One region of the Pectobacterium parvum genome, then DNA from elsewhere that is predicted to be linked to it. Evidence: predicted binding sites of a transcription regulator. Region 1 holds the regulator's gene; each other region holds the start of a gene.

Evidence for each region. The regulator PurR, encoded in region 1, represses purine synthesis genes. The targets are predictions, from matches to a motif close to CANGCAAACGTTTGCNTG.
Region 2: a site for PurR is predicted at 2,722-2,739, ahead of purM (phosphoribosylformylglycinamidine cyclo-ligase). Genes of this name have one in related genera too.
Region 3: a site for PurR is predicted at 3,054-3,071, ahead of guaB (IMP dehydrogenase). Genes of this name have one in related genera too.
Region 4: a site for PurR is predicted at 1,742-1,759, ahead of purT (formate-dependent phosphoribosylglycinamide formyltransferase). Genes of this name have one in related genera too.

What each region holds. Positions count from the first base shown of each region.
Region 1 covers NZ_CP087392.1:2,662,742-2,670,136, forward strand. Annotated here, with positions in the region: gene LOZ86_RS12015 (Grx4 family monothiol glutaredoxin) at 1-9, opposite strand, end outside; gene LOZ86_RS12020 (C40 family peptidase) at 353-1,204, shown strand; gene cydH (cytochrome bd-I oxidase subunit CydH) at 1,314-1,403, opposite strand; gene purR (HTH-type transcriptional repressor PurR) at 1,793-2,818, shown strand; gene cfa (cyclopropane fatty acyl phospholipid synthase) at 3,024-4,175, shown strand; gene LOZ86_RS12040 (riboflavin synthase) at 4,272-4,907, opposite strand; gene LOZ86_RS12045 (MATE family efflux transporter) at 5,154-6,527, shown strand; tRNA gene LOZ86_RS12050 (tRNA-Val) at 6,885-6,961, shown strand; partial or broken gene LOZ86_RS12055 (IS4 family transposase) at 7,237-7,395, opposite strand, start outside.
Region 2 covers NZ_CP087392.1:1,408,407-1,415,801, reverse strand. Annotated here, with positions in the region: gene hda (DnaA inactivator Hda) at 1-266, opposite strand, end outside; gene uraA (uracil permease) at 367-1,656, opposite strand; gene upp (uracil phosphoribosyltransferase) at 1,873-2,499, opposite strand; gene purM (phosphoribosylformylglycinamidine cyclo-ligase) at 2,820-3,857, shown strand; gene purN (phosphoribosylglycinamide formyltransferase) at 3,857-4,495, shown strand; partial or broken gene LOZ86_RS06260 (IS4 family transposase) at 4,626-5,884, shown strand; partial or broken gene LOZ86_RS06255 (IS256 family transposase) at 5,918-7,126, opposite strand.
Region 3 covers NZ_CP087392.1:3,343,911-3,351,305, reverse strand. Annotated here, with positions in the region: gene LOZ86_RS15045 (protealysin inhibitor emfourin) at 1-296, opposite strand, end outside; gene LOZ86_RS15040 (M4 family metallopeptidase) at 293-1,336, opposite strand; gene xseA (exodeoxyribonuclease VII large subunit) at 1,567-2,961, opposite strand; gene guaB (IMP dehydrogenase) at 3,133-4,599, shown strand; gene guaA (glutamine-hydrolyzing GMP synthase) at 4,718-6,295, shown strand; gene LOZ86_RS15020 (5'-nucleotidase) at 6,450-7,385, shown strand.
Region 4 covers NZ_CP087392.1:2,083,551-2,090,945, reverse strand. Annotated here, with positions in the region: gene LOZ86_RS09455 (S9 family peptidase) at 1-1,601, opposite strand, end outside; gene purT (formate-dependent phosphoribosylglycinamide formyltransferase) at 1,802-2,980, shown strand; partial or broken gene LOZ86_RS09445 (IS4 family transposase) at 3,019-3,954, opposite strand; gene LOZ86_RS09440 (transposase domain-containing protein) at 3,966-4,346, opposite strand; gene LOZ86_RS09435 (bifunctional 4-hydroxy-2-oxoglutarate aldolase/2-dehydro-3-deoxy-phosphogluconate aldolase) at 4,470-5,111, opposite strand; gene zwf (glucose-6-phosphate dehydrogenase) at 5,282-6,757, opposite strand; gene LOZ86_RS09425 (MurR/RpiR family transcriptional regulator) at 7,157-7,395, shown strand, end outside.

The DNA.
Region 1 (7,395 bases):
TGTCGTCATCTTCTTGCTTCCTTAATTCTATAGGATGGCTAACGTCCAAAACGCTAGCCATGAGCCGCCGTCAGAGGTGCTACGACAGCGACATTGACTCAGTGATATTGTACCGATGCCACTAGCTACAAAAAAACGCCATTTTTTGTAGGGTTATTTTTTTTCCTGAAGGCCTTCGTCATTGATGAAATCAGCGCCAGAAAACGCTGATAAATCAATCGAAAAAATAACTATTAACGTTTTTTCACTATTCTGTATGAATAAAGCGACCGTGCCCACTTTTTTATGACGCCGTTTTCAGGAATACTGTGAGGATTGAGCGAGTTAAGGATTATGTTCGGTCACTGTTAATATGCGCTTATTTATTACTCTTTTTATATTATTTTTCAATAATCTATCCCTGAACATCGTTCAGGCTGCGCCGCATACCCCGCATTCTGCGCCGAAGAAAAGCGCCGTGGCAGAAACGAATAAGAAAAGCCGCCAAACAAAGGGTAATGCTAAATCCCCGACGCCGATCAAAAGCAAAAAACCAGAATCTACCGCCGTCAGCAATAAAACCAAATCCCGCACCGCGAGCAAAGTGACAGAGAAAAAGCCGTCACGAACGCAAAGCAGCACGCCCGCGCTAGTGAAAAAAAATCTTAAAAAGCTGAAGCCTGAAGAAGAGAAGCAAACAACCGCCCAAGCCAGAGTCAAAACCGGACTGAAGAAGACCGCACTCAAGGGGAAAGCGGATAAAAATCCAGCGCCGACAGAAAAAGGAATGGCGCTAAGCGCTGCGCATAAAAAACGCTATCAGCATGCCAAAACGACCGCAATGAATAAGTTGATGAGTCAGATAGGCAAACCTTACCACTGGGGCGGCTCCTCTCCTTTTACCGGATTCGACTGTAGCGGACTGGTTTATTACGCCTACAAAGATGTCGTTAAGATCCAAATTCCACGCACCGCAAACGAAATGTATCACCTGCGTGATGCTGCTCCGATTAAAAAGAGTGAGCTGGAAAGTGGCGATCTGGTCTTCTTCCGCATCAATAATCGTGGCGCAGCCGATCACGTCGGGGTTTATCTGGGTGAAGGGAAATTTATTCAGTCGCCGCGTACAGGCTCAGATATTCGTATCAGCAAGCTGAGTGAAGATTATTGGCAGGAGCACTACGTTGGCGCACGTCGCGTGGTGACGCCGCAGACGATTCGTTAAGAGACAGGTTGTACGTAGTAAAGAAAAGCAATGTGAAGAAAACGATCCAGACACGTTATGGCATCATCAACGTGTCTGAATATCTAACCCGCCCAGAGGCACCCTTCGGTTAGTTCATCACCGCAATAAAACTAAACGCGATGATCACAGCCAACGAGCCAACGGTTGTTAGCAAAGACATCTTCAGATCTGTATCCATAAATTACTCCTTATTAACGAACAAATTTTATCTGAAAGCTTCATCTGAAAAGACACCACCATTCACAGCCGAACCCGCTTAGGTAGTTAAAGCTACAAATAATAGGGTTATTACGATTCTTTCATAATTGTAGCGAAAAATCTCGGACGAATGCATCACTAATAGTATAAATTAGCCCTTTCACTTTCATGATAAATCGGACACAATCCGCTGTTTATGAAAGCGCTGCGTATCAGTCGAAAAACGTCAACCCAGATCCCTTCGGTATAACATTCGGCATTCTCCTTCTGAAATCCTGTTTTTTAGCTTAGAAGAAGAACATTAAACGTAGGCAAACGATTAACAATATACTTACGTCTGTAACAGGTAAGTTCAGGAGTCATTTTTAGATGGCAACGATTAAAGATGTGGCAAAACGTGCTGGCGTTTCCACCACAACCGTATCGCACGTGATCAATAAAACACGTTTCGTCGCCGAAGAGACTAAGGCAGCCGTCAGGGCAGCAATCAAAGAATTGCACTATTCACCCAGCGCCGTCGCCCGCAGCCTCAAAGTTAATCACACTAAATCTATCGGCTTGCTGGCCACTTCCAGCGAAGCCCCCTATTTCGCCGAGATCATTGAAGCCGTTGAAAACAGCTGCTACGCCAAAGGCTACACGCTGGTGCTGTGTAATTCGCATAACGACATCGGCAAGCAGCGCGCCTATCTTTCCATGTTGGCGCAAAAACGCGTCGACGGCCTGTTGGTGATGTGTGCCGAATATCCGCCCGAGTTATTAGGTATGCTGGAAGACTATCGCAGCATTCCGATGGTCGTGATGGACTGGGGACAGATGCACAGCGATTTTACCGATACGATTATCGATAACGCCTTTGAAGGCGGTTATATGGCAGGTCGTTACCTGATTGAACGTGGCCACCGAGATATCGGCGCCATCCCCGGTACTCAAGAACGCAACACCGGCAGCGGACGCTACCTCGGCTTTTTGAAAGCATTGAAGGAAGCCGACATCACCGTGCGTGACGAATGGGTGGTTCGGGGTGATTTTGAACCGGAATCCGGCTACAAAGCCATGCATCAGATCCTCGCACAGAAACAGCGACCTACAGCCGTATTCTGCGGTGGCGATATCATGGCGATGGGGGCTATCTGTGCGGCAGATGAACTGGGTCTGCGCGTACCGCAGGATATTTCGGTGATCGGTTATGACAACGTGCGCCACGCGCGTTTCTTTACGCCTGCGCTGACCACCATCCATCAGCCAAAGGAGCGTCTGGGTCAATCTGCGTTCGCTATGCTACTGGATCGCATTACTAGTAAGCGGGAAGATGCGCACGTCATTGAAGTGCATCCGACGCTGATTGAGCGCCGCTCGGTTGCAGACGGCCCCTACCTCGACTATCGCCGCTAGCCGTAGCCATTCTGTACAGACGATTTTCTTATTCCTGCTGCTTCCCCTCTCTGCTTCAGCCAATTCTCTTGTATGCTGGCTGAAGCAGTTCTAAATTTAATACCGTGTTTCATTTTCTCTGGTGACAGCCGATACCTCGGCTGCGATAAGTGTTGTCCTGGTGTGTTTTACGATACTTTTGCATGTGAAAAGTTAAGGAGACATGATGGGTTTACCTTATACAGAAGAATGGGATCCTGATACCGCGCCTTGGTTCCACATCGTGCAGGGCATGCTGGCCGCCGCGAATATCACCATCAACGGCACTCGCCCTTTTGACATCCGCGTGACCAACCCCAATTTCTTTAAGCGTATCCTGCGTGAGGGATCGCTGGGGCTGGGAGAAAGCTACATGGACGAATGGTGGGAGTGTGAACGGCTGGATATGTTTTCCCATCGCGTTCTGCGCGCAGGGCTGGATACTCAACTGCCCCGCCGCCTCCACAACCTGACGCGCGTTGCCCTCTCCCGCATCACGAATTTGCAATCCCGCCGACGCGCTCAGGTTGTCGGTAAAGCGCATTACGATTTAGGTAATGATCTCTTTACCCTGATGCTAGATCCTTACATGCAATACTCCTGCGCTTATTGGAAACAGGCGCAAACGCTGGAACAGGCGCAGGAAGATAAACTCACCATGATCTGCGAAAAGCTCCAGCTAAAATCAGGAATGACGCTGTTGGATATCGGCTGTGGTTGGGGCGGGCTTGCCGAGTTCGCGGCACGCCACTACGGCGTGTCAGTTTACGGCGTCACTATTTCCAGAGAACAGCAGATGTTGGCACAGCGACGTTGTCAGGATCTGAACGTCATCATTGAATTGCAGGATTATCGCGATCTCGAGCGGCAATTCGATCGCGTGGTGTCAGTTGGCATGTTTGAACACGTCGGGCCGCGCAACTATGACAACTACTTCCGCGTCGTTCTGCGTAATCTAAAACCCGACGGGCTGTTTCTGCTACATACCATCGGGGCCAATAAGACTAACCCGCACATCGATCCCTGGATTCATAAATACATATTCCCCAACGGCTGTATTCCCTCCATACAGCATATTGCACAGGCGAGTGAGCCTTATTTGGTAATGGAAGACTGGCACAATTTCGGTGCTGATTACGATCGTACATTAATGGCCTGGCACGCTCGCTTTCAGCAGAACTGGCCACCGCTTTCCACACGCTATACGGCCCGCTTCCGCCGGATGTTCAGCTACTATCTTAACTTTTGTGCAGGGGCTTTCAGAGCAAGAAACCTTCAGCTCTGGCAGGTCGTGTTCAGCACGGATGGGGTCGAAGGTGGATTGCGCGTTGCGCGCTAACAGCATTGTGTGTTGACAGAAAATCGTGTGCTGACAGAAAAGAGAAAACCGGACGGTAGAAACGCCGTCCGGTTTACCAGAATGTGCAACGTAGAATTACTCTTCCTTGCCGAGATCGCTCGCCTGCTTGCTAGCCAACACGCGCTCGACCGTATCGACCACGGCCTGTGTCTGCGGATCGATTTCGATATTAATGCGGTTTCCCAGACGCTTCTGTCCCAGCGTGGTGCGGTTCAGCGTTTCTGGAATTAAATGCACGCAGAAACGTCCACGGGTCACTTCTCCCACCGTCAGGCTGATACCGTCAATTCCAACGAAGCCTTTATGTAGCACGTATTTCATCAGCGCTTCATCTGCAAGGCGGAACCAAATCTGATGGTTATTCTCTGAAACCTGAATCTTAACCACTTCCGCGGTACACATGATGTGGCCCGACATGACGTGCCCACCGATCTCGTCACCGAATTTCGCGGCTCGCTCAATATTCACGACATCGCCTTCATGAATATCGCCCAGATTCGTTAACCGCAGCGTTTCCTTCATGAGATCAAAACTGACACGATCGCCGTCAACAGCGGTGACCGTCAGGCAGCAGCCATTATGCGCCACCGATGCGCCGGGCACGAGCCCTGGCAACAACTCAGGCGGGAGCTGGACAATGTGCGTGCGAAAGTTGGATTTTTCTTCAATCGACACCACCGGCGCGGTGCCCTGAACAATACCGGTAAACATGCGGTTTGCCTCTTAAAAACAAAGAAATGACTCTGTGCAGTGTGCCCGATATTTCGCGGAAAACCAAACCGGAATGCCGTATACCGCATAGCTATCGAAACCGTAGCGTAACAAATAGAATATATTCTCTTCCATGCTGGTTTACTTTCGTTAAGTCGTTACAATAATGCTCGCTTTACCCCGATCTGTTTTTCATATCTGAGTCATTTACCCTGCTATTACGTTAGTCATTCAAGGAAGGTATCCGTGCAACAGTATCTGACAGAAGCGCGTAAATTATCGGCGCTTGCTGTTCCTGTCATTATTGCGCAAGTGTCCCAAACGTCGATGGGTGTAGTTGACACCATCATGGCCGGTGCTTATAGCGCCACCGATATGGCCGCCGTCGCCGTGGGAACCTCTATCTGGCTACCCGCCATTCTTTTTGGTCATGGTCTGCTACTGGCGTTAACGCCCGTTGTCGCACAGCTCAACGGCTCAGGCCGACGCGATCGTATTTCTCATCAGGTGCGACAGTCTTTCTTTCTCGCCGCCATCATTTCTGTGCTTACGATGCTGGTGCTGTATCAGGGGGAATACGCCATCAACCTGATGAGCGACGATTCGCCTGAGCTGGCTGCGAAAGCCATCGGCTATCTGCATGCGCTGCTGTGGGGCGTTCCCGGCTATCTGTTCTATCAGGTTTTACGCTGCCAGTGTGAAGGGCTGTCCAAAACCTATCCCGGCATGATGATTGGGTTCATCGGGTTGTTAATCAACATCCCGATCAACTACATCTTTATCCTCGGTAAATTTGGCATGCCCGAACTAGGTGGCGTCGGCTGCGGCGTGGCTACCGCCTCGGTTTACTGGATCATGATGCTGTTGATGATGCTTTATACCCGACGCGCCTCCTGGCTACGCGATATCCGCTCGCACCGTCCCGCATTCCGTCCAGACGTTGCTGTGCTGAAGCGCCTCTTTGGCCTCGGTTTACCTATCGCGCTGGCACTGCTTTTTGAAGTGACACTATTTGCCGTGGTGGCGCTGTTGGTGTTGCCGCTGGGCGTCGTCGATGTGGCCGGTCACCAGATTGCCCTGAACTTCAGCTCGCTGATGTTCGTTCTTCCGCTCTCGGTTGGCGTCGCCACGACCATTCGCGTCGGGCATCGCTTAGGAGAAGGCTCGGTTGAGAACGCCCGCATTGCCGCGCACACGGGTATCATGGCGGGTGTGGCATTAGCCTGCTGCACAGCCATTTTCACCACGCTGCTGCGTGAGCCTATCGCCCTGCTCTACAATCAGGATCCGCTGGTTGTGGCGATGGCTTCTCAGCTCATGCTGCTGGCCGCCGTTTATCAAATTTCCGATGCCGTTCAAGTGATCGGCACTGGCGTTTTGCGTGGCTATAAAGATACCCGTTCAATTTTCTATATTACCTTTGTCGCCTATTGGGTATTGGGATTACCGAGCGGTTACCTGCTGGCCTTGACGGATACCATCGTACCGCGCATGGGGCCTGCGGGCTTCTGGTGTGGTTTCATCATTGGCCTGACGGCAGCGGCAGTGATGATGGTGACGCGGATTCGTTTTCTCCAGCGCCAACCCGCCGCACGGATTTTAGCGCGCGCCGCCCGCTAGATAACGTTTCACCCTGCTTTATACCCTAAATAATTCGAGTTGCGTGAAGGCGGCAACCGAGCGACAAATCGGTCTTACCGATTTGAACAGCGCTAGCGCTGGCCCGAAGGGTGAGCTTCATTTATGAGGCTCATTAATCCCCAGGAGCTTACTCAGGTAAGTAACTGGGGTGAGTAAGGACAACCAACGCACAAGCGGCTTGAAGTATGACGGGTATCGTCGAAAAAAACGACACAATGGATACAACCCCAGCAATCGCACTGGCAAGAGCACAAAATTGCATTTTTCCTCTTGCCAGCTTTCCCCTTGCTCGCTACTATGCGCCTCGCTGTCGGACAGGCAGCACGGTATCTCAATGCGTTCATAGCTCAGTTGGTTAGAGCACCACCTTGACATGGTGGGGGTCGTTGGTTCGAGTCCAATTGAACGCACCATTCCTTCTTCGCAGTACCTCACTCAGTTCGTTAATCCACTAAAATCTCTGTTGAATCTGCACTCATGCTTTTCAGCAACATCGCTCTCATTCCACCTGTGTTCGCACAATCTACGTCCATTTGACCTGAGTCAAAAGCAATACAATGAAGCGCCACAGGTTTGGTAAACATTGGCGGTTATGATAAAGGAAGCGGCACAGCGCCCCCGAAAATACCTCACAGTGGAAATACACCACAGCGGAAAATGATGCTCCCTGCGCAGTAATGCCAGTCAGTTAAGCAACTGACTGGCTGTTTTTCTTCGCTTTTCGATATTTATAAGGCCTTTCTTTCACCACTCTCGGGAAGGTTCTTTCTCTTCTTATCGGCAGCTTCACCATCTGTCCCATACTCTCCAGATCTCGCAGTAGTTCAGGGATACGACCCGGCGATGC
Region 2 (7,395 bases), 1.3 Mb from region 1:
GGCACAAAGTAGGCACGTTTATCTAACGGCACATAGCCCACCGCACGTTCCTGACGCGACAATTCGGCGCAGGCAGCATGCAGCAGATGGCTGCGCCCGCCCCCTTCGCGTGACCAGAAATAGATGTAGCTACCATGCTCCTGATACAAAGCATTATTGACGGCGGCAAGAAGAGACGCGTTTTCACCCGGATAGAAACTGGCAAATGTTTCGTCATCGGGTAAGTAGAGTGGCAATGAAAGCTGTGCCGGCGTGTTCAGAATCACCTCAAGCAAAACGGGCAGGAAATCGGATCGAGTTTATCACAGAAACCGGCCCCTGTTGAGGACACGATACGCACGGCCTCAACAGGGGGGAGTGACGCGGTTATGAACGCGCGTCGTTCTCTTCCGGCGCATCAAGGATCTCTTCCTCTTTGCGGAACAGGCTGATGACCTTAAACACTAGGCTCATGCCGATACCGACAACCGTCGCCAGCGCCATGCCTTTCAGTTCGGTCGAGCCCAGATGCACTTTCGCGCCGCTGACGCCGATGATCAGAATCACGGAGGTCAGGATCAGATTTTGCGCTTTGTTGTAATCCACTTTGGATTCAATCAGCACGCGAATACCGGACGCCCCGATCACGCCATACAGCAGCAGCGATACGCCGCCCATGACGGGAACCGGTACAGCCTGAATCGCCGCCGCCAGTTTGCCCACGCAGGAGAGCAGAATCGCAAGGATCGCTGCACCGCCGATCACCCAGGTACTGTACACTTTGGTAAGTGCCAGCACGCCGATATTTTCTCCGTAAGTCGTATTTGGCGTGGAACCGAAGAAACCAGACAGCACAGTAGAAATACCGTTGGCGAACATGGAACGGTGCAGCCCCGGCTCACGCATCAGATCTTTCTTCACGATATTCGCCGTCACCACCAGATGGCCAACGTGTTCCGCAATCACCACCAGCGCCGCAGGCAGAATCGCCAGAATGGCAAACCACTCAAAACGTGGCGTATAGAATGTCGGCATCGCAAACCAGTGTGCTTCACGAATCGGGGTCAAATCCACCACACCCAGCACGAACGACAGCGCATAGCCTGCCAGTACCCCGATCAGAATCGGAATGATCGCCAGAAAACCGCGAAACAGCACCGAGCCCAGAATGGTGATCGCCAGCGTCGCCAGTGAAATCGTCACGGCAGTAGAATCGACAGAGGCACCATCGGCAGGCAGTAACCCGGCCATTCCTGCCGCAACCCCCGCCAGTTCAAGGCCGATAACGGCGATAATCGCCCCCATCGCCGCAGGCGGAAACAGCACATTCAGCCAGCCAGTGCCCGCTTTCTTAACAATCAGCGCCACCAGACAGAACAACACGCCGCACATAATGAAACCACCCAGAGCGACTTCATACCCCAGCGGCAACAGCAGTAAAACCGGGGAAATAAACGCGAAGCTCGATCCCAAATACGCCGGGATTTTGCCCTTACAAATGAATAAATAAAGCAGCGTACCCACACCGTTGAATAACAGTACGGTGGCCGGATTGATCTTGAACAGAATGGGCACCAGAACGGTAGCGCCAAACATCGCGAACAGATGCTGGAAACTCAACGGGATGGTTTGTAACAAGGGTGGTCGTTCACTTACCCCGATGGCGCGACGAGTCATCTTCAATATCCTCTGTAGTGTTGCTATTTATGTGTGCAGGTAGACCCGCACTTCTTATGACAGCCAGACGCATCCCGCCCCACCGTAGTGAAGCAGGATCATATTGACTGCTGATGTATAAAAGAACCGCGTGTGACGTAACACAGGCTGTGGCGCACCATAGGAAATACTTAGGTTTACGCCAAAAAAAAGCCGACTATCAAGTCGGCTTACCTGTTATTTGGTACCAAATATTTTATCGCCCGCATCACCCAGGCCCGGCATGATGTAACCCTGCTCGTTAAGGCCTTTATCGATGGATGCCGTGTAAAGCTCGACATCTGGGTGGGCTTTTTCTAGTGCGGCAATCCCTTCTGGCGCTGCGACCAACACCAGCACCTTAATGCTGTGACAACCCGCTTTTTTCAGCAGGTCGATCGTCGCGATCATTGAACCACCGGTTGCCAGCATAGGGTCAACAACCAGCGCCATGCGCTCTTCTATATTGGAAACCAGCTTCTGGAAATAAGGAACAGGCTCCAGCGTCTCTTCATCACGGTAGATGCCGACAACGCTGATACGCGCGCTAGGCACATTTTCCAGCACGCCATCCATCATCCCCAACCCTGCACGCAGAATCGGTACAACGGTAATTTTCTTGCCTTTAATCTGATCGACTTCAACCGGACCGCACCAGCCATCAATGGTGACTTTTTCGGTTGCCAGGTCAGCCGTCGCTTCGTAAGTCAGCAAACTTCCCACTTCGGAAGCCAGCTCACGAAAACGCTTGGTACTAATATCGTTCTCACGCATCAAACCCAGTTTGTGTTTGACGAGTGGGTGTTTCACCTCGACGATCTTCATCATTATCTCCCCCTCGGCTAGTGGACGGACAAAAACGCCAAGCGCGTTTTTAAACACCGCTTGCGGCGGCCCGCAGGGCGGCGGGCACGAGAGCCCGTCGTAAAAAAATCGCGGGATTATACCGCCTTTTTTACTTAGCGCCATATGATTAAGCCTGATCCAGATCAACCGAGGAGAGAAATTGTCGCCATTGACGAAAAATAGCCTGCCGATGACTCATCACTCGCAAACGATTGCCTACACTGTTAGAATTAGCGCGCACTATTTTTACCACAACGTGTTTTCTGAATACAAATCGTAACCTTCGTGGGGACTCAGCAGTGACCGACAAAACCTCTCTCAGCTATAAAGACGCAGGCGTGGATATCGATGCGGGTAATGCATTGGTAGACCGTATCAAAGGTGTAGTGAAACAGACCCGTCGCCAGGAAGTTATGGGTGGATTGGGTGGTTTCGGTGCCTTGTGCGCCTTACCGCAAAAATACCGCGAACCGATTCTGGTTTCCGGCACTGACGGAGTCGGCACCAAACTGCGCCTGGCGATGGACCTGAAACGCCACGATACGATTGGCATCGACTTGGTTGCGATGTGCGTGAACGATCTCGTCGTTCAGGGCGCTGAGCCACTGTTCTTCCTCGACTATTACGCTACAGGCAAGCTGGATGTTGACACCGCTGCCAGCGTGATTACTGGTATCGCGGAAGGCTGTAAGCAATCAGGCTGTGCGCTGGTCGGTGGCGAAACCGCCGAAATGCCGGGTATGTATCACGGCGAAGACTACGACGTTGCCGGCTTCTGCGTCGGTGTCGTAGAAAAATCAGAAATTATTGACGGCAGCAAAGTGCAGAACGGCGATGTTCTGGTTGCCCTCGCTTCCAGCGGCCCACACTCAAACGGTTATTCGCTGGTACGCAAAGTGCTTGAGGTCAGCAAGACCGATCCAGAGCAGTTCGAGCTGGAAGGCAAATCGCTGGCCGATCACCTGCTGGCCCCGACCAAAATCTACGTGAAATCCATACTGTCCCTGATTGAGAAAGTCGATGTCCACGCCATTTCTCACCTGACTGGCGGCGGCTTCTGGGAAAATATCCCACGCGTGTTGCCAGAAGGCATACAGGCAACGATCGACGAATCCAGCTGGCAATGGCCTGCCGTTTTCAACTGGCTGCAACAGGCCGGTAATGTCAGCCGCCACGAAATGTATCGTACTTTCAACTGCGGTGTTGGTATGATCATCGCACTGCCGGCCGAACAGGCAGACGAGGCCGTTGCATTACTCAACAGCAGCGGCGAAAACGCATGGAAAATCGGCGTCATTACTCAAACCGATGCCGGAGACGCAGTGGTTATTAACTGATGAAAAACATCGTTGTGCTGATTTCAGGCAATGGAAGCAACTTACAGGCGTTAATTGACGCCTGTAAGAACAGACGCCTTAAAGGAAAGATCGTCGCCGTATTCAGTAATAATGCGGAGGCTTACGGGCTAGAACGCGCACAGAATGCAAATATTCCTACTTGCGTCCTGAACCCTGAAGACTTTGCCGATCGTGCGGCATTTGATGCCGCACTGGCAAACGAAATTGAGCAATATGAACCCGCGTTGATGATCTTAGCAGGCTACATGCGGATTCTTAGCCCGGAATTTGTTGCCCAGTTTGCTGGCAAAATGCTGAACATTCACCCTTCTCTGCTGCCCAAGTATCCCGGCCTGCATACGCACCGCAAGGCGCTGGAAAATGGCGATCGGGAACATGGCACTTCCGTTCATTTCGTCACCGATGAACTGGACGGCGGCCCACTGATTCTGCAAGCGAAAGTGCCTGTATTCAGTGACGACACGGAAGAAAGCCTGAGCGAGCGCGTGAAAACGCACGAGCACACGATTTATCCGATGGTCATCAACTGGTTCCTGAACGGCAGACTGGTGATGCGGGATAATGAAGCCTGGCTGGACAGCATTCGCATCCCGCCGCAGGGTTATGCTGCCGAGTAATTTTATCAGCTCATCGCTTCATCATAGAGTAAGGATCCCCTGCGGAGTAATGCTGATCAGTTAAGGATCAGTTGAACGATCCAATAGCTGTGTAAGAATCCGGAAATGTTCTTCATTTCCGGATTTTTTTATGCGTATTTCTCAGGCCATCGACCTCGTTTCACGTTACGATTCGACCCGTAATCCTTTGACTTCTCTTGGCGACTTTCTTGACCCAGAACTTATTGCCCGTTGCCTTGCTGAGTCCGGCGTGGTCACCCTGCGTAAACGCCGTCTTCCTCTCGAAATGATGGTCTGGTGCGTTGTCGGCATGGCGCTTGAACGTAAGGAGCCGCTTCATCAGATTGTCAATCGGCTGGATATTATGCTGCCCGATAACCGTCCCTTTGTTGCTCCCAGCGCGGTTATCCAGGCCCGCCAGCGACTCGGAAGTGACGCCGTTCGACGGGTGTTCGCACACACTGCTCACTTGTGGCACAACGCGGTGGCACATCCCCACTGGTGAGGATTGACGTTACTGGCGATGGATGGCGTCGTCTGGCGCACACAGGAAACACCTGAAAATGATGCTGCCTTCCCTCGCCAGACTTACTGCGGCCAACCGGGCCCCTACCCGCAGGTCAAAATAGTCTGTCAGATGGAGCTGACCAGCCATCTGATAACCGCCGCAGCCTTCGGTACGATGAAAGACAGCGAATATACCCTGGCTGAGCAACTGATAGATCAGACCGCAGATAATACGCTGACGCTGCTCGATAAAGGGTATTACTCATTAGGGTTGCTGAATGCCTGGAAGCGTGCAGGAGAACACCGACACTGGATGATACCGCTTAAGAAAGGTACCCGTTACGAGGAAGTCCGGAAACTGGGAAAAGGCGATCATCTGGTACAGTTGAAAACGACGCCACAATCCCGCAAAAAATGGCCGGGACTGGGTACAGAAGTGACAGCCCGATTACTGACCTATAGCCGTAAAGGCAAAACCTATCAGTTACTGACCTCGATGACCGATGGTATGCGTTATCCGGGAGGTGAAATGGTTGAGCTTTACAGTCACCGTTGGGAAATCGAGTTGGGTTACCGTGAAATCAAGCAGACAATGCAACTGAGCAGACTGACACTGAGAAGCAAAAAACCGGAACTTGTGGAGCAGGAGTTATGGGGTGTGCTGCTGGCGTATAATCAGCTGAGCTGAGCTTCTCAGAATCCTGCGGGCTAGTCATGAGAATGTTGATGACGCTTCAGGGCGCATCGCCGGGTCGTATCCCTGAACTACTGCGAGATATGGAAAGTATGGGACAGATGGTGAAGCTGCCGATAAGAAGGGAAAGAGCCTTCCCGAGAGTGGTGAAAGAGAGACCTTATAAATATCGAAAAGCTGAAAAATGAGCCTGTCAGTAATTCTGTGTAACTGCCCAGTCGTTAAAGGTGATCGCTCAGGCGGTCACCGAACTCGATAATAAAACGACTCATCGCCAGTCGCCAGTTCTGGATCGGCATACTCCATTTTTTCGACGCATCCCTGATCGCCAGATAAATCACTTTCCGTACCGAGTCATCTGTCGGGAACACTTTACGTTTCTTTATTGCCTGACGGATTACGCTGTTCAGCGATTCGATAGCGTTTGTGGTGTAGATGGCCTTGCGGATATCCGGTGGATAGTTGAAGAACGTATTCAGGTTTTCCCAGTGCGCACGCCAGCTTTTGCTGATTTGCGGGTATTTATCGTCCCAGACTTTCGCGAACGCATCCAGCGCCATCAGTGCCGCCTCTTCGGTCGAGTACCGATAAACCGCCTTCAGCCCGCTGGTGACCGCTTTGTAGTCCTTCCCAGGATACGTATTTCAGGCTGTTACGCACCATATGGATGATGCACAGCTGGATATGGGTCTGGGGGTAGACGCTGTTTATCGCATCTGGGAAGCCCTTCAGCCCGTCCACACAGGCAATCAGGATGTCCTGAAGACCCCTATTTTTCAGCTCCGTCAGCACGTTCAGCCAAAACTTTGCGCCTTCATTTTCGGCCAGCCACATACCCAGTAATTCTTTCTGGCCTTCGAGATTAATACCTAAGGTGGGAAAACAGCTTTGTTTATCACACTGCCATTCTGACGGACTTTTACGACAATGCAGTCCATATAAACAATGGGATACAGCGCATCCAGTTGCCGGTTTTGCCACTCAGTAACCTGCTCTTTTACCGCGTCGGTGACCTTAGATATCAGCGTGGGCGACACATCAGCGTCGTACATTTCTTTGAAGGTAGCGACGATTTCGCGGGTGGCCATTCCTTTGGCGTAGAGGGATAAAATCTGGCTGTCCATCTGCGTAATGCGCGTCTGGTTCTTCTTAATCAGCTGCGGTTCGAAGGTATTTTCACGGTCACGCGGCGTGTTCAGTTCTATCTCGCCGTCATCGCACAACACCGTTTTTGACGAGTAGCCATTACGGGTGTTTGAACCTGTTTTGGGGGCGTTTTTCTCATGCCCGAGGTGGTCAGTCAGCTCCGCATTGAGCGCCGTTTCGACGGTTAATTTCGTCAGCATACGGGAAAACTGATTGAGGTCGGCTTCGGTTTTAAGACCTTTAGCCAGTTCAGCCGCGAGGGCTTTGAGTTTCTTTTCGTCCATAATTGCCTGTCTCCTTTGCTGGAGTGAACATATCAAAAACAGGCAATTACACAATTTTAATTACAGTCTCGAAAAACCAGCCAGTTGCTTAACTGACTGGCATTACTCCCCTACGGAGCCTTACTTTTTATTGCTTATTCACTTCTTTATTTTGACACTAACTCGCTAGTCATCATCATTTCTTCTCCCCTCTTTATGCTTTAAGTATTCGCTAGGTCTATTGAACGTTCTACGCAGAACGCTCCGCCGCTATACTAGCGTTGGCATAC
Region 3 (7,395 bases), 680 kb from region 1:
CGGTCTTCGGGGATCAGCAGAATGATATCGGTATATTGATTCTGCTGCGGTTGGCAGTAGCTGATGTGGATGCGGTAATAGAACTGGTCGCCACGTCCTGGGCCATCAGGTTCACCGGGTTCGCGAGCCTGAGGCGCGGCATTACGGATCGCGTTACAAATCCGCTCCCGTTCGGATGGCGGTACGCTGGCGAGCGCGAAACGTCGTGGCCCCGCCAGCTTGGGGATAAAGGCGAATCCCCCTTCACGCGCTAGCTCAATGATGGCATCGTCGTTGAGCTCCGGCAGCGTTTTCATAAGAACTCCTGCCGTACCTCCACCCCGACTGTTTCCCACGACTGCATGACGATATCGGCAACGGTGTGGTTAAAACGTTGAGTGGCATGTTGAATGGTGTGGCGCGCGAAAATTTCGAAATCCGCATTTTGCGGCAGCGTTTTATCACACAGCGTGTCGTACCAGATGCGGCCGGCTTTTTCCCATGAATGGCCGCCCAGCGCGATGGCTGTAAGATAGAATGCCCGGTTGGGAATGCCTGAATTCAAGTGTACGCCGCCGTTGTCTTCACGCGTGTTCACATACTCGTTCATGTGAGAGGGCTGGGGGTCGATACCGAGCAGCTCATCATCATACGCCGTGCCCGGATGAGACATTGACCGCAGCCCCATGCCGTGAATACCCTCGGCCAGAAGCTTGTCACCGATAAGCCAATCGGCCTGCTCAGCGGTTTGCCCCAAATGATACTGCTTGACCATGGAGCCAAAGACATCGGACAGCGATTCATTGAGCGCACCGGACTGGCGGAAATAAATTAGCCCTGCTTCATTTTCGGTGATGCCGTGAGTGAGTTCATGTGCGACCACATCAAGCGCAATCGTGAAGCGATTAAAGATTTTGCCGTCGCCATCTCCGAACACCATCTGCTGCCCGTTCCAGAAGGCGTTCTGATAATCCTGACCGTAATGCACTGTGCCAGCCAGCGATAGCCCCTCGGCATCCAGCGAGTTACGTTGGAAAATCTTCCAGAAGAAATCATAGGTTACGCCCAGATAGTTGTAGGCCTCATCGACGGCAACATCACCGTTGCTGGGTTGGCCTTCAGCGCGAACCAGCTTGCCGGGCAACTGTTGTTGCTGTTCGGCATCGTGAATACTGCGATTTGCCTGCCCGGCGGGTAATTTCTCATGGGGTTCCGGGCGCGGATGGTGGCTAACCATCAATGACTGAACATGCATCAGCGTTTGTTGCGCACAGTGGCGCTGCTCGTCTGTGCCGTTTGCGATAATGCGATGCAAAATGTAAGGGGGGATCACGCTACAAATCGGTCTGGACTTCATACCTCATCTCCTTGAAAACGCTCATCAGGGGTAACACAGACGATTAACAAAGCTCACTGTCTTTTTATCCTATCCGCGTCACCGCGCAGAGGCTGATAACCCGTGCGGTGAAAACGGTGAATATAAGTTAGTGAGCTGGGAATAAGTATAGTTCAGATGGCGGGGACAAGAATGGAGGATCGCCGTTGTTTTAGGACAAATCCCCATTCGCGCATTTTATGCCGTTCGCGTTATTTTGGCGTCGGAGATGAGGGTTTTCGCCGCTTTTTCGCGGAATTTGGATTCGGAGCCAGCGTCGTGACCTGGCTTTCTACCCAGCCGTCCTGCAAGCGGGTTTTCAGTGTTTCGCCGGGGGAAATTTGCGCGACGTTTTTCAGCACCTTACCGTCCGGGGCGGTGGTGACGTTATAGCCACGCGCCAGCGTCGCCAGCGGGCTAACGCCTTCCAATCGCGAACAGGCGATGCCTAGCTTTTGCTTGTTCTGATTCAACTGACGTTCTACTGCACTTTGCATCTGATAGCTAAGCTGCTGCAAACGCTGCTGCGCTCGATGAATACGAGTCTGCGGCTGCTGTTGCATCAGACGCTGTTGTAAGCGTTCACTCCGGCGCGAGGTCTGCCGGAGCTGCTGCTGCATGGCGTCATCCAACCGCTGACGCAGTTTAACCAGCTGTGCCTGCTGACGCGCCAGTCGCAGCTGCGGATGCTGCTGCTGTAATCGGTGGTGCAGGCGGGTAAATTCCCGATTGCGCTGGGCAAGGTAATAATCCATCGCCATTTCCAGGCGCTGGCGCTGGGACTGTATCTGACGCAATAGCTCAAGTTGGTTACGACTCACTAACTCGGCAGCGGCGGACGGCGTGGGTGCGCGCAGGTCACCGACGAAATCGGCGATGGTGACATCGGTTTCATGGCCGACGGCGCTGACGATAGGAATGCGGCTGGCGAAAATCGCGCGGGCGACCCGTTCGTCATTAAAGCTCCAGAGATCTTCCAGCGAACCGCCGCCGCGCCCGACGATTAACACATCACACTCATCCCGCTGGTTAGCCAGCTCAATAGCGCGAACGATCTGTAGCGGCGCTTCCGCACCTTGCACCGACGTGGGATACACAATCACTGGTAGTGACGGATCACGGCGCTGCAACACTTGCAAGATATCGTGCAGGGCGGCACCGCTGGCTGACGTAATCACGCCGACCTGTTTGGCGGGAGAGGGCAGAACCTGCTTAAACTGTTGGTCGAACAGCCCTTCGGCAGCGAGGCGGTGCTTGAGCTGTTCAAACTGCTGCTGTAGCAGGCCATCACCAGCGGGCTGCATGCTTTCCGCCAGTAGCTGATAGTCGCCACGGGGTTCATACAACGTAATGCTCGCCCGAATCAGCACTTGCTGACCGTTTTGCGGGCGGAACGTCACTTTGCGGTTGCTGGTACGGAACATCGCGCAGCGTACCTGTGCACGTTCGTCTTTTAGCGTGAAATACCAGTGGCCGGATGAGGGCTGAGAGAGGTTGGAGATTTCGCCGGAGAGCCAAATCTGGCCCATTTCCATTTCCAACAGTTGTCTGACCGTCTGATTCAGGCGGCTAACGGTAAAAATTGCAGAGGAGGGAAATTGAGACATTGTGAGCCAGATCAAATTTTAAAACAGTCACTTAATTGATCGATACTACCTACCTGAAAAAGGTAATCAAGCATTTTAGTAAAATAATGCTGGAGGCAACCGATTACGCCCTGTAGAATGCCACGGCAATATTTTATCTATTCTTACATCCACCTTGGTGAGATATTGCCCATGCTACGTATCGCTAAAGAAGCACTGACGTTTGACGACGTCCTCCTGGTTCCCGCTCATTCTACTGTTCTGCCTAATACTGCCGATCTGTCCACGCAGTTGACGAAAAACATTCGCCTGAATATCCCTATGCTGTCCGCAGCGATGGATACCGTTACCGAATCCGGCCTGGCCATTGCGCTGGCGCAGGAAGGCGGTCTGGGCTTTATTCACAAAAATATGTCCATTGAGCGTCAGGCTGAAGAAGTTAGCCGCGTGAAAAAACACGAAAGTGGCGTTGTGGTTGATCCACAAACGGTAACGCCAGAAACGACGCTGCGTGAAATGAAAGAGTTGACTGAGCGCAACGGCTTCGCTGGCTACCCAGTGGTGGCAAAAGACAACGAACTGGTCGGTATCATCACCGGTCGTGACGTGCGTTTTGTTACCGATTTGGAAAAACCGGTTAGCGCGTTCATGACGCCGAAAGAGCGTCTGGTCACGGTCAAAGAAGGCGAAGCGCGTGATGTCGTGCTGCAAAAAATGCACGAAAAACGCGTTGAAAAAGCGCTGGTGATTGACGACCAATTCCACCTGATCGGCATGATCACGGTAAAAGATTTCCAGAAAGCAGAACGTAAACCGAACGCGTGTAAAGACGAGCACGGTCGTCTGCGCGTAGGTGCAGCGGTTGGCGCAGGTGCGGGTAACGAAGAGCGTGTTGATGCGCTGGTTGCCGCAGGCGTTGACGTCCTGCTGATCGACTCCTCACACGGTCATTCCGAAGGCGTATTACAGCGTATTCGCGAAACACGTGCTAAATACCCGAACCTCGAAATCATCGGCGGCAACGTCGCGACGGGCTCAGGTGCGAAAGCGCTGGTTGAAGCAGGCGTTAGCGCCGTGAAAGTCGGTATCGGCCCTGGCTCTATCTGTACGACCCGTATCGTGACTGGCGTGGGCGTTCCGCAGATTACGGCTATCTCTGATGCGGTTGAAGCGCTGGAAGGCACAGGTATTCCAGTCATCGCCGATGGCGGTATCCGCTTCTCCGGCGACATCGCTAAAGCCATCGCAGCAGGCGCTGCGTGTGTCATGGTCGGCTCCATGCTGGCGGGTACGGAAGAATCCCCAGGTGAAATCGAACTGTATCAAGGCCGTTCATTCAAATCTTATCGCGGCATGGGTTCACTGGGCGCAATGTCCAAAGGCTCATCAGACCGTTACTTCCAGACCGATAACGCCGCCGACAAACTGGTGCCGGAAGGTATCGAAGGCCGCGTAGCCTATAAAGGCCGCCTGAAAGAGATCGTTCACCAGCAGATGGGCGGCTTGCGCTCCTGCATGGGCCTGACCGGTTGCGCCACTATCGACGCACTGCGCACGCAGGCTGAGTTTGTACGCATCAGCGGCGCGGGCATTCAGGAAAGCCACGTTCACGACGTTACCATTACTAAAGAGTCACCGAACTACCGTATGGGTTCATAAGGTGATTTAACGCAATAAACCCTGTACTATTTTGCGCCGCTCCGCCTTTGCATAAGGCAGAGCGGTTAGCTGGGTTTACTTTTCGCTTTTGTCTTTTGCTTTTTGGAACATGCTCCTCATGACTCAAAACATTCATCAACACCGCATTCTTATTCTGGATTTCGGCTCGCAGTACACGCAGCTGGTTGCACGTCGCGTGCGTGAACTGGGCGTTTACTGTGAACTGTGGGCATGGGATGTCACGGAAGCACAGATTCGTGGGTTTAATCCGAACGGGATCATCCTGTCCGGCGGCCCGGAAAGTACCACTGAGTTTGGCAGCCCACGTGCGCCAGAATACGTTTTCAATGCTGGCGTACCGGTATTAGGCGTGTGCTATGGCATGCAGACGATGGCGATGCAGTTGGGTGGCCACGTTGAAGGTTCCAACGAGCGTGAGTTTGGTTATGCGCAGGTAGAAGTGAAAACGGATAGCGCGCTGGTGCGTGATATTCAGGATGCGTTGAGCGCCGATGGCGCACCGTTGCTGGATGTCTGGATGAGCCACGGCGACAAAGTGACGGCCATCCCTGAAGGGTTTGAGACCGTTGCCAGTACCGATACCTGTCCGTTTGCCATCATGGCTAACGAAGAGAAGCGTTTTTACGGCGTGCAGTTCCACCCGGAAGTGACGCACACCCGTCAGGGCCAGCGCATGCTGGAGTGTTTTGTTCTTGATATTTGCCAGTGTGAAGCGTTGTGGACGCCAGCCAAGATCATCGATGATGCGGTGAACCGTATTCGTGAGCAGGTAGGCAACGATCACGTGATTTTGGGTCTGTCAGGCGGCGTGGATTCTTCCGTTACTGCGATGCTGCTGCACCGTGCGATCGGCGAGCGTCTGACCTGTGTGTTTGTCGATAACGGCCTGCTGCGCCTGAACGAAGCCGATCAGGTTCTGGAAATGTTCGGCGATCATTTCGGTCTGAACATTGTTCACGTGGCGGCGGAAGATCGCTTCCTGAGCGAGCTGGCGGGTGAAGATGAGCCGGAAGCCAAGCGTAAAATCATTGGTCGCGTGTTTGTTGAAGTGTTCGATGAAGAAGCCAGCAAGCAAGAAGAAGTGAAATGGCTGGCGCAAGGCACCATCTACCCAGATGTGATCGAATCTGCGGCTTCTGCGACGGGCAAAGCGCACGTGATCAAGTCACACCACAACGTGGGTGGCCTGCCGAAAGAGATGAAGCTGGGTCTGGTTGAGCCGCTGAAAGAGCTGTTCAAAGACGAAGTGCGCAAGATTGGTCTGGAACTGGGTCTGCCGTACAACATGCTGTACCGCCATCCGTTCCCAGGCCCGGGTCTGGGCGTGCGCGTGCTGGGTGAAGTGAAGAAAGAATACTGTGACCTGCTGCGTCGTGCGGATGCGATCTTCATCGAAGAACTGCACAAAGCCGACCTGTACAACAAGGTTAGTCAGGCATTCACCGTCTTCCTGCCGGTTCGTTCCGTGGGCGTGATGGGCGATGGCCGTAAATACGATTGGGTTGTCGCGCTGCGCGCGGTAGAAACCATCGACTTTATGACCGCGCACTGGGCACACCTGCCATACGACTTCCTCGGCCGTGTATCCAACCGCATCATCAATGAAGTCGACGGCATCTCCCGCGTCGTTTATGACGTATCGGGCAAGCCACCTGCGACGATTGAGTGGGAGTAGGCGACAGCTGCATTGAACTATTGAGCGTTACTTAAAAAAACCAGCCTCTTGTGAGGCTGGTTTTTTTTATAAATAAAAAGGTTGTTAAGTGCGTTTAGTCAGGTTAATTTTTATAAAATCATTGTAAGTTTTACTGATCTTGCTAAGGGATTCTATGCCTTATAATCTTTCAGATAAGTTAGTTATTGGTTTAGCATCAAGCGCATTATTTGATTTGGAAGAATCAGATAATATATTTAGAGATAAGGGTGAAGAAGAGTACCGTAACTTCCAAAGAAGTAACCAAGATATACTTTTGGATAAAGGAGTTGCGTTTCCATTTATTAGGCGTTTATTGTCTTTAAATAAAATAAGCCCAAATAATCCTCCTGTAGAGGTTATTTTGTTATCGAGGAATGATCCTGATACTGGTTTAAGGGTAATGAATTCAATAGAAAATTATGGTTTAGGTATAACGCGGGCTGTTTTTCTGCAAGGTAGATCACCCCATAAATATATCCCTGCTTTAGATATCGAACTTTTTTTATCAGCAAATTCTCAGGATGTTAACCAAGCTGTTATTGCGGGGTATCCTGCTGGTTTAATATTGAAGGGGAATATTAAGGATGATGTACAAGACCATGAGTTGAGGATAGCTTTTGATTTTGATGGGGTAATTGCAGATGATGAAGCCGAAGCAATATACCAAAAAAATAATCAAATTTCTGATTTTCATTCTCATGAGGAAATGAATGTAAATATAGCTCATAATCCAGGTCCTCTTAAAAATTTTTTGCAGAAAGTATCGGATATCCAAAAGTTAGAGCAAGAAATTGAAAATAGTGATCCTTCGTACAAAAGAATTTTAAGAATATCAATAGTAACGGCGAGAAATGCTCCATCTCATAAAAGGGTAATTAATACTATGAGGGAATGGGATATTAATGTTAATGAGGCTTTTTTCATGGGGGGGGTGGAAAAAAGAAAAATTCTTGAAGTTATGAAACCACATATATTCTTTGATGACCAAAAGTTGCATTTAGAACCTTCATCATCGATTCTACCATCTGTTCATATCCCATTTGGTGTTACTAATAGGCCTAAAAATTAATTTTAATAAA
Region 4 (7,395 bases), 580 kb from region 1:
CCGCCCGCGCTGCCCCCCATCGCGAACATATTGTCCCTGTCGCCATAACCTTTTTCTATCAATGCCTGAGACACATCGATGAAATCGGTGAAGGAATGCATTTTATTGAGCAGGCGGCCATCATCGTACCACTGTTGACCCAGTTCACCGCCACCGCGTATATGCGTTAAGGCAAAGACGAACCCTCTGTCCAGCAGGCTCAGACGGCTAACGCTAAAATCGGGATCCAGGCTATGGCTGTACGCGCCATAGCCGTAGACCAGTATCGGGTTCTTACCTGGGCTGAAATGATCGCGATGATAAACAAGGGAAACCGGAACGTCGACGCCATCCCGAACCGTGATCCACAAGCGTTCACTCCGGTAATTGTCCGGGGAGAAATCTTTCACTTCGGCTTGCTTAAGTAACTGCTGTTCGCCCGTATCCAGATTCAATTCATACTGCGTGCTGGGGGTCGTCATTGATGAATAACCATACCGCATTAGTGTCGTTTCTGGCGTAGGGTTGTACGACAGCCACGTCACATAGCTCGCATCATTAAAGGTGATCGCTTTCTCTTCCCGCGTATGCCAGTGAATCTGGCGCAAGCTGGTCAAACCGCGTTCCCGTTCTTCAACCACCAGCCAGTCACGGAACAGCTCAAAGCCTTCCAACACGCGGTGTTCATGTGGCGCAATCAGCGTTTCCAACGCTTGCTCATCGGGCCTATCTGAACGGTAGAGGCCAAAGTTTTTCCCTTCCCGATTGGAACGTAGATAAAACGTGTCCTGATAGTGATCGATGCCATATTCATGATCTTTTCGACGTGGAATGCATACCTGCGGCACCGCATCCGGGCGCGTAGCGTCGAGCAATAGCACCTCACTCGTCGTTGTGCTACTGAGATAAATAGTGATGTAGTGCTCTGAGGTCGTTTTACTCAGGCTAACGTAATAGGTGTCGTCTTTCTCTTCATAGACCAATTCATCCAACGCCGGATCGCTACCCAGACGGTGGCGATAGACCTGATACGGCAACAGCGTTTGCTCATGTTTGCGCACGTAATACAGAACCGTCGAATCCGCCGCCCATTCCGCCCCTGCAGTCACATTTTCGATCACATCAGGCAGCCACTCGCCGCTGTTCAGATCGCGAAAACGAAGCGTGTACTGCCGACGGGATAAAAAGTCCTCCGAGAGCGCCAGCAGCGTGTTGTCAGGGCTAACCTCAAGCGTGCCGAGGCTATAAAACTCATGCCCTTCCGCACGTTGATTCCCATCCAGCAACGTTTCCCACGTGTCTGTTGCCTGCTCAGGTTGACGCAGATAGATAGCGTACTCTTTACCCTGCTCATAGCGACTTTGGTAGCGATAGCCTTTTCTGACATACGGTACAGACATATCCGTCGACGGAATGCGTTTGACCATTTCGTCATACAGCGACCGTTTACGTGCTTCATGAGGTGCCATGACGGCTTCGCTGTAGGCGTTTTCCTGCGTCAGATAGTCCAACACCTGCGGATCGGTACGCTGGTCATCACGCAGCCAGTAATAATTGTCGATGCGCGTATCGCCATGTGTACTTAGTGCATGGGGTCTTTTTTCAGCTTGCGGTGTCTTCATGGCGTCGGATCTCGTTGTCTTGACATAAAATTTTCGCTTTGTAAGAAGAGTGGCACGATTGCCCAGCAATGCCAAGCCACGTCCTTGTCTCTTGGTGCGCTTTTGCGCATCGCATTCCACTGCACGCCCTCTTTAATGCGCACGCAAACGTTTTCGTTTATACTGCGGCCATTTTTCACAACCCGATCAGGTATAAGGTTATGTTAACAATTGGAACCGCCCTGCGTGCGGATGCCACACGAGTGATGCTGCTTGGCTCCGGTGAATTAGGCAAAGAAGTGGCGATTGAGTGTCAGCGCCTGGGAATCGAAGTGATTGCGGTCGATCGCTATGCCGATGCTCCCGCCATGCAGGTTGCGCACCGCAGCCACGTCATCAATATGTTGGATGGCGATGCATTAAAAGCGTTAGTTGAAGCCGAACGCCCTGATTACATCGTGCCGGAAATTGAAGCCATCGCGACCGACATGCTGGTGACGCTGGAAAAGCAGGGTCACCATGTTGTTCCTTGTGCTGAAGCGACGCGCCTGACAATGAATCGTGAAGGCATCCGTCGTCTGGCTGCCGAGACACTCGGCGTTCCCACTTCCACCTACCGTTTTGCCGACAGCGAAGAGAACTTCCGTCAGGCGGTAGATGCGATTGGCTATCCTTGTATTGTTAAACCTGTCATGAGTTCTTCTGGCAAAGGGCAAAGCCTGATTCGCTCTGCGGAGCAGTTAGATCAGGCGTGGAGCTACGCCCAACAGGGGGGACGTGCAGGCGGCGGACGCGTCATCGTGGAAGGACTGGTTAATTTTGATTTTGAGATCACCTTACTGACCATCCATGCGGTTGACGGCATTCATTTCTGTGCGCCAATCGGTCATCGACAGGAAGACGGCGACTATCGTGAATCCTGGCAGCCACAGCAGATGAGTGCGCTGGCGCAGGAACGCGCGCAGAAGATGGCCAGCGATGTTGTGAAAGCGCTCGGCGGCTATGGCCTATTCGGCGTTGAGCTGTTCGTTTGCGGCGATGAGGTTATTTTCAGTGAAGTCTCCCCTCGCCCGCACGATACTGGCATGGTGACGATGATTTCTCAGGACTTGTCCGAGTTTGCGCTGCACGTTCGTGCTTTCCTGGGGCTGCCCATTGGCGCAGTTCGTCAGTATGGCGCATCGGCTTCCGCCGTGATTTTACCGGAACTGGACAGCAACAACGTGCGTTATCAGGGACTGGAAAGCGCACTGCTCCCTCATACACAAATTCGCCTGTTTGGTAAACCGGATATCAGCGGCAAGCGCCGTATGGGTGTCGCATTAGCCAGTGCGGAAACCACGGATGATGCTGTAGCAATCGCCAAGCGCGTTGCAGCGGGTGTAAAAGTCAGCGGCTGATACAAAAAAGGCCACTCTCAGTGAGTAATGCCAGTCAGTTAAGCAACTGACTGGCTGTTTTTCTTCGCTTTTCGATATTTATAAGGCCTTTCTTTCACCACTCTCGGGAAGGTTCTTTCTCTTCTTATCGGCAGCTTCACCATCTGTCCCATACTCTCCAGATCTCGCAGTAGTTCAGGGATACGACCCGGCGATGCACCCTGAAGCGTCATCAACATCCTCATGACCAGCCCGCAGGATTCTGAGAAGCTCAGCTGATTTGGCCAGTAACCTTTCAGTTGACTGGCCATTTTAATCATCTGATATCTCACGAGATTATACGCCAGCAGCACACCCCATAACTCCTGCTCCACAAGTTCCGGTTTTTTGCTTCTCAGTGTCAGTCTGCTCAGTTGCATTGTCTGTTTGATTTCACGGTAACCCAACTCGATTTCCCAACGGTGACTGTAAAGCTCAACCATTTCACCTCCCGGATAACGCATGCCATCAGTCATCGAAGTCAGTAACTGATAGATTTTTCCTTTACGGCTATAGGTCAGTAATCGGGCTGTCACTTCTGTACTCAGTCCCGGCCATTTTTTGCGGGATTGTGGCGTAGTTTTCAACTGTACCAGATGATCGCCTTTTCCCAGTTTCCACCTCCTCGTAACGGGTACCTTTCTTAAGCGGTATCATCCAGTGTCGGTGTTCTCCCGCACGCTTCCATAAGCATTCAGCAACCCTAATGAGTAATACCCTTTATCGAGCAGCGTCAGCGTATTATCTGCGGTCTGGTCTATCAGTTGCTCAGCCAGGGTATATTCGCTGTCTTTCATCGTACCGAAGGCTGCTGCGGTTATCAGATGGCTGGTCAGCTCCATCTGACAGACCATTTTGACCTGCGGGTAGGGGCCAGGTTGGCCGCAGTAAGTCTGGCGCGGGAAGGCGGTATCATTTTCAGGTGTTTCCTGTGTGCGCCAGACGACGCCATCCATCGCCAGTAACGTCAATCCACACCAGTGGGGATGCGCCACAGCGTTGTGCCACAAGTGAGCGGTGTGCGTGAACACCCGTCGAACGGCGTCACTTCCGAGCCGCTGTCGAGCTGGATAACCGCGCTGGGAGCAACAAAGGGACGGTTACCGGGCAGCATAATATCCAGCCGATTGACAATCTGATGAAGCGGCTCCTTACGTTCAAGCGCCATGCCGACAACGCACCAGACCATCATTTCGAGAGGAAGACGGCGTTTACGCAGGGTGACCACGCCGGACTCAGCAAGGCAACGGGCAATAAGTTCTGGGTCAAGAAAGTCGCCAAGAGAAGTCAAAGGATTACGGGTCGAATCGTAACGTGAAACGAGGTCGATGGCCTGAGAGATACGCATAAAAAATCCGGAAATGAAGAACACTTCCGGATTCTTACACAGCTATTGGATCGTTCAACTGATCCTTAACTGATCAGCATTAACTCTCAGTGAGTGGCCTTTGTCATTCAATCACAAACAAACTTACGCTTTCGCGCCTGCAACCGCTTCACGCGCCAGTTCAGTAATACGCGCGTAATCACCGCTTTCCAGCGCGTCGTTCGGCACCAGCCATGAACCACCTACGCACAGCACGCTTTTCAGCGCCAGATAGTCGCGGTAGTTATTCGGCGTAATGCCACCGGTTGGGCAGAAACGGATCTGAGCAAACGGACCAGCGATCGCCTGGAGCGCTTTCACACCGCCGTTAGCTTCCGCTGGGAAGAATTTGAACTCACGCAGGCCGTAATCCATACCCAGCATCAGTTCAGATACGGTGCTGATACCTGGGATCAACGGGATGTTGCCTTCCGTTGCGGCTTTCAGCAGCGGCTCAGTCAGACCAGGGCTGATGGCAAACTGCGCACCGGCCTCAACGACCGCAGCCAGTTGCTCAGGGTTTGTTACCGTACCCGCGCCCACGATGGCCTCCGGTACTTCTTTCGCAATCGCGCGAATCGCTTCGATGGCGCAGTCGGTACGCAATGTCAGTTCCAGAACGCGAACGCCGCCCGCGACTAACGCTTTTGCCATCGGCACCGCGTGTTCCAGTTTGTTGACCACAATCACAGGAACAACGGGACCCGTTGTCAAAATCTGTTCCGCGCTCGTTTTCCAGTTTTTCATCAAAAATATCTCCAGTCATGCCCGAGGGCATCATTAATTATATAGCGCGCCCCTGCCACAGGGATCTGCGTTGCCACAGATGTCCGACCGCACCGTGAGCCATACATTAAAAACTGTGGGAGGCCGACCGTCCTCGGCCAGCCCCCCATTACTGACGTATTATCAAAAAATTACTCAAACTCATTCCAGGAACGGCCATCGCGGGTAATCATCGCCACAGATGCCACCGGCCCCCAGCTTCCTGCCTGATACGGCTTCGGTGCATCGTTGTCCATCGCCCACGCATCCATGATGGAATCCACCCACTTCCAGGCTTCTTCCACTTCATCACGACGGACAAACAGCGCCTGAATCCCACGCATGGTTTCCAGCAGCAGACGCTCATAAGCATCGGCTAAATGCTGCTGATTAAAGGTTTCCGAGAAGCTCAGATCCAGCTTCACCGTTTGCAGACGGTGTTTGTGCTCTAACCCTGGCACTTTATTCAGAATCTGGATTTCCACACCCTCATCCGGCTGCAAGCGAATAATCAGCTTGTTCTGCGGCAGTTGCTGGTAAGAATCACGGAACAGGTTCAGCGCAGGATTCTTAAAGTACACCACCACTTCTGAACATTTGGTCGGCAGACGTTTACCAGTACGCAGGTAGAACGGCACGCCAGACCAGCGCCAGTCATCGATATCAACGCGAATCGAGACGAAGGTTTCCGTGCTGCTGCTTTTGTTCGCGCCCTCTTCTTCCAGATAGCCCGGCACTTTATGTCCCTGAACAAAGCCAGACGTGTATTGGCCGCGTACCGTCGTTTCATGCACGTTGGAGCGGTCGATACGACGCAGTGAACGCAGCACTTTCACTTTTTCATCACGGATGCGATCAGTCGTCAAATCAGACGGCGGCGACATCGCAATCATCGTCAGAATCTGTAACAGGTGGTTCTGGATCATGTCGCGCATCTGGCCGGCTTTATCGAAATAGCCCCAGCGCCCTTCAATCCCAACTTCCTCGGCTACCGTGATCTGCACATGGTCGATCGTCCGGTTGTCCCAGTTTGAGGAGAACAACGAGTTGGCAAAACGCAGCGCCAGCAGGTTCAGAACGGTCTCTTTACCCAGATAGTGGTCGATGCGGTAAACCTGACACTCGTTAAAGAATTCCGCGACCTGATCGTTAATGACGCGAGAAGACGCCAGATCGGTACCGAGCGGTTTTTCCATTACCACGCGCGCGGGCTCTTTATTCAGCCCTGCTGTTCCCAATCCTTTGCAGATCGCACCGAATGTACTCGGCGGCATCGCAAAATAGTTGATGGTGGTACGGTTTTTCTGGTCAAGCATCTTGCCCAGTTTGTTGAAGGCTTTGGTGTCTTCCACATCAAGATTGCAGAAATCCAGCCGACTGCTTAGCGTTTCCCACAACTTATCGTCGATGGCTTCTTTCATAAAGGTGTCAAGCGCTTCGCGCACGACGCGGGTATACTCCGCTTTATCCCAATCCGCACGGCCCACCCCGATAATTCTGGTGTCCGCATGGATGTGCCCTGCTTTTTCCAACTGGTAAAGGGAAGGCAGCAATTTACGGCGTGCCAGATCGCCCTTAGCACCGAAAATAACCAGATCGCACGCTTGGGCTGTTGAAGTTACCGCCATGTTCATCTCCTCGTTGCAGGATGCTGTAATTTTATTACAGCGATAATGTACTCTTTTTGACTACAGCCAGTAAACCCATCATAAAAATGCTAAATAATGGTCGGGATTGACTGAAAACCATGCATAAATCGGTCTGTGCAGTGGCTGAAGTCACTTATGCATTCGCCCTAAAACGAAATTTTTCGTCGTTTCTGACAGTCGATTACTTTTCTGAAAGTTAGACACATGTCATGTTCTGGCAAAAAAAGGACCTAACTTGGCCTGTTGCCCTCTGCCAACCACTACAGGGTCGTAGTATATTTTCACGACGTGCATTTTTTCACGTAACATTTTTTCACGTAATACATGCCAGTTGTACCTTTAGTTGAAATTGGAAAAAACTTACATGGCCCTTGTCGTATGAATATGCTGGAAAAAATCCAGAGTCACTTAGAACTCTTGAGCAAATCAGAAAGAAAAGTTGCTGAAGTGATCCTGAGCACTCCGCAGACGGCCATTCACTCCAGCATCGCAACCTTAGCCAAAATGGCCGATGTCAGCGAACCAACGGTTAATCGTTTCTGTCGCCGCCTTGAAACTAAAGGTTTTCCCGATTTTAAACTACATCTGGCGCAAAGTCTGGCAAACGGTACACCGTA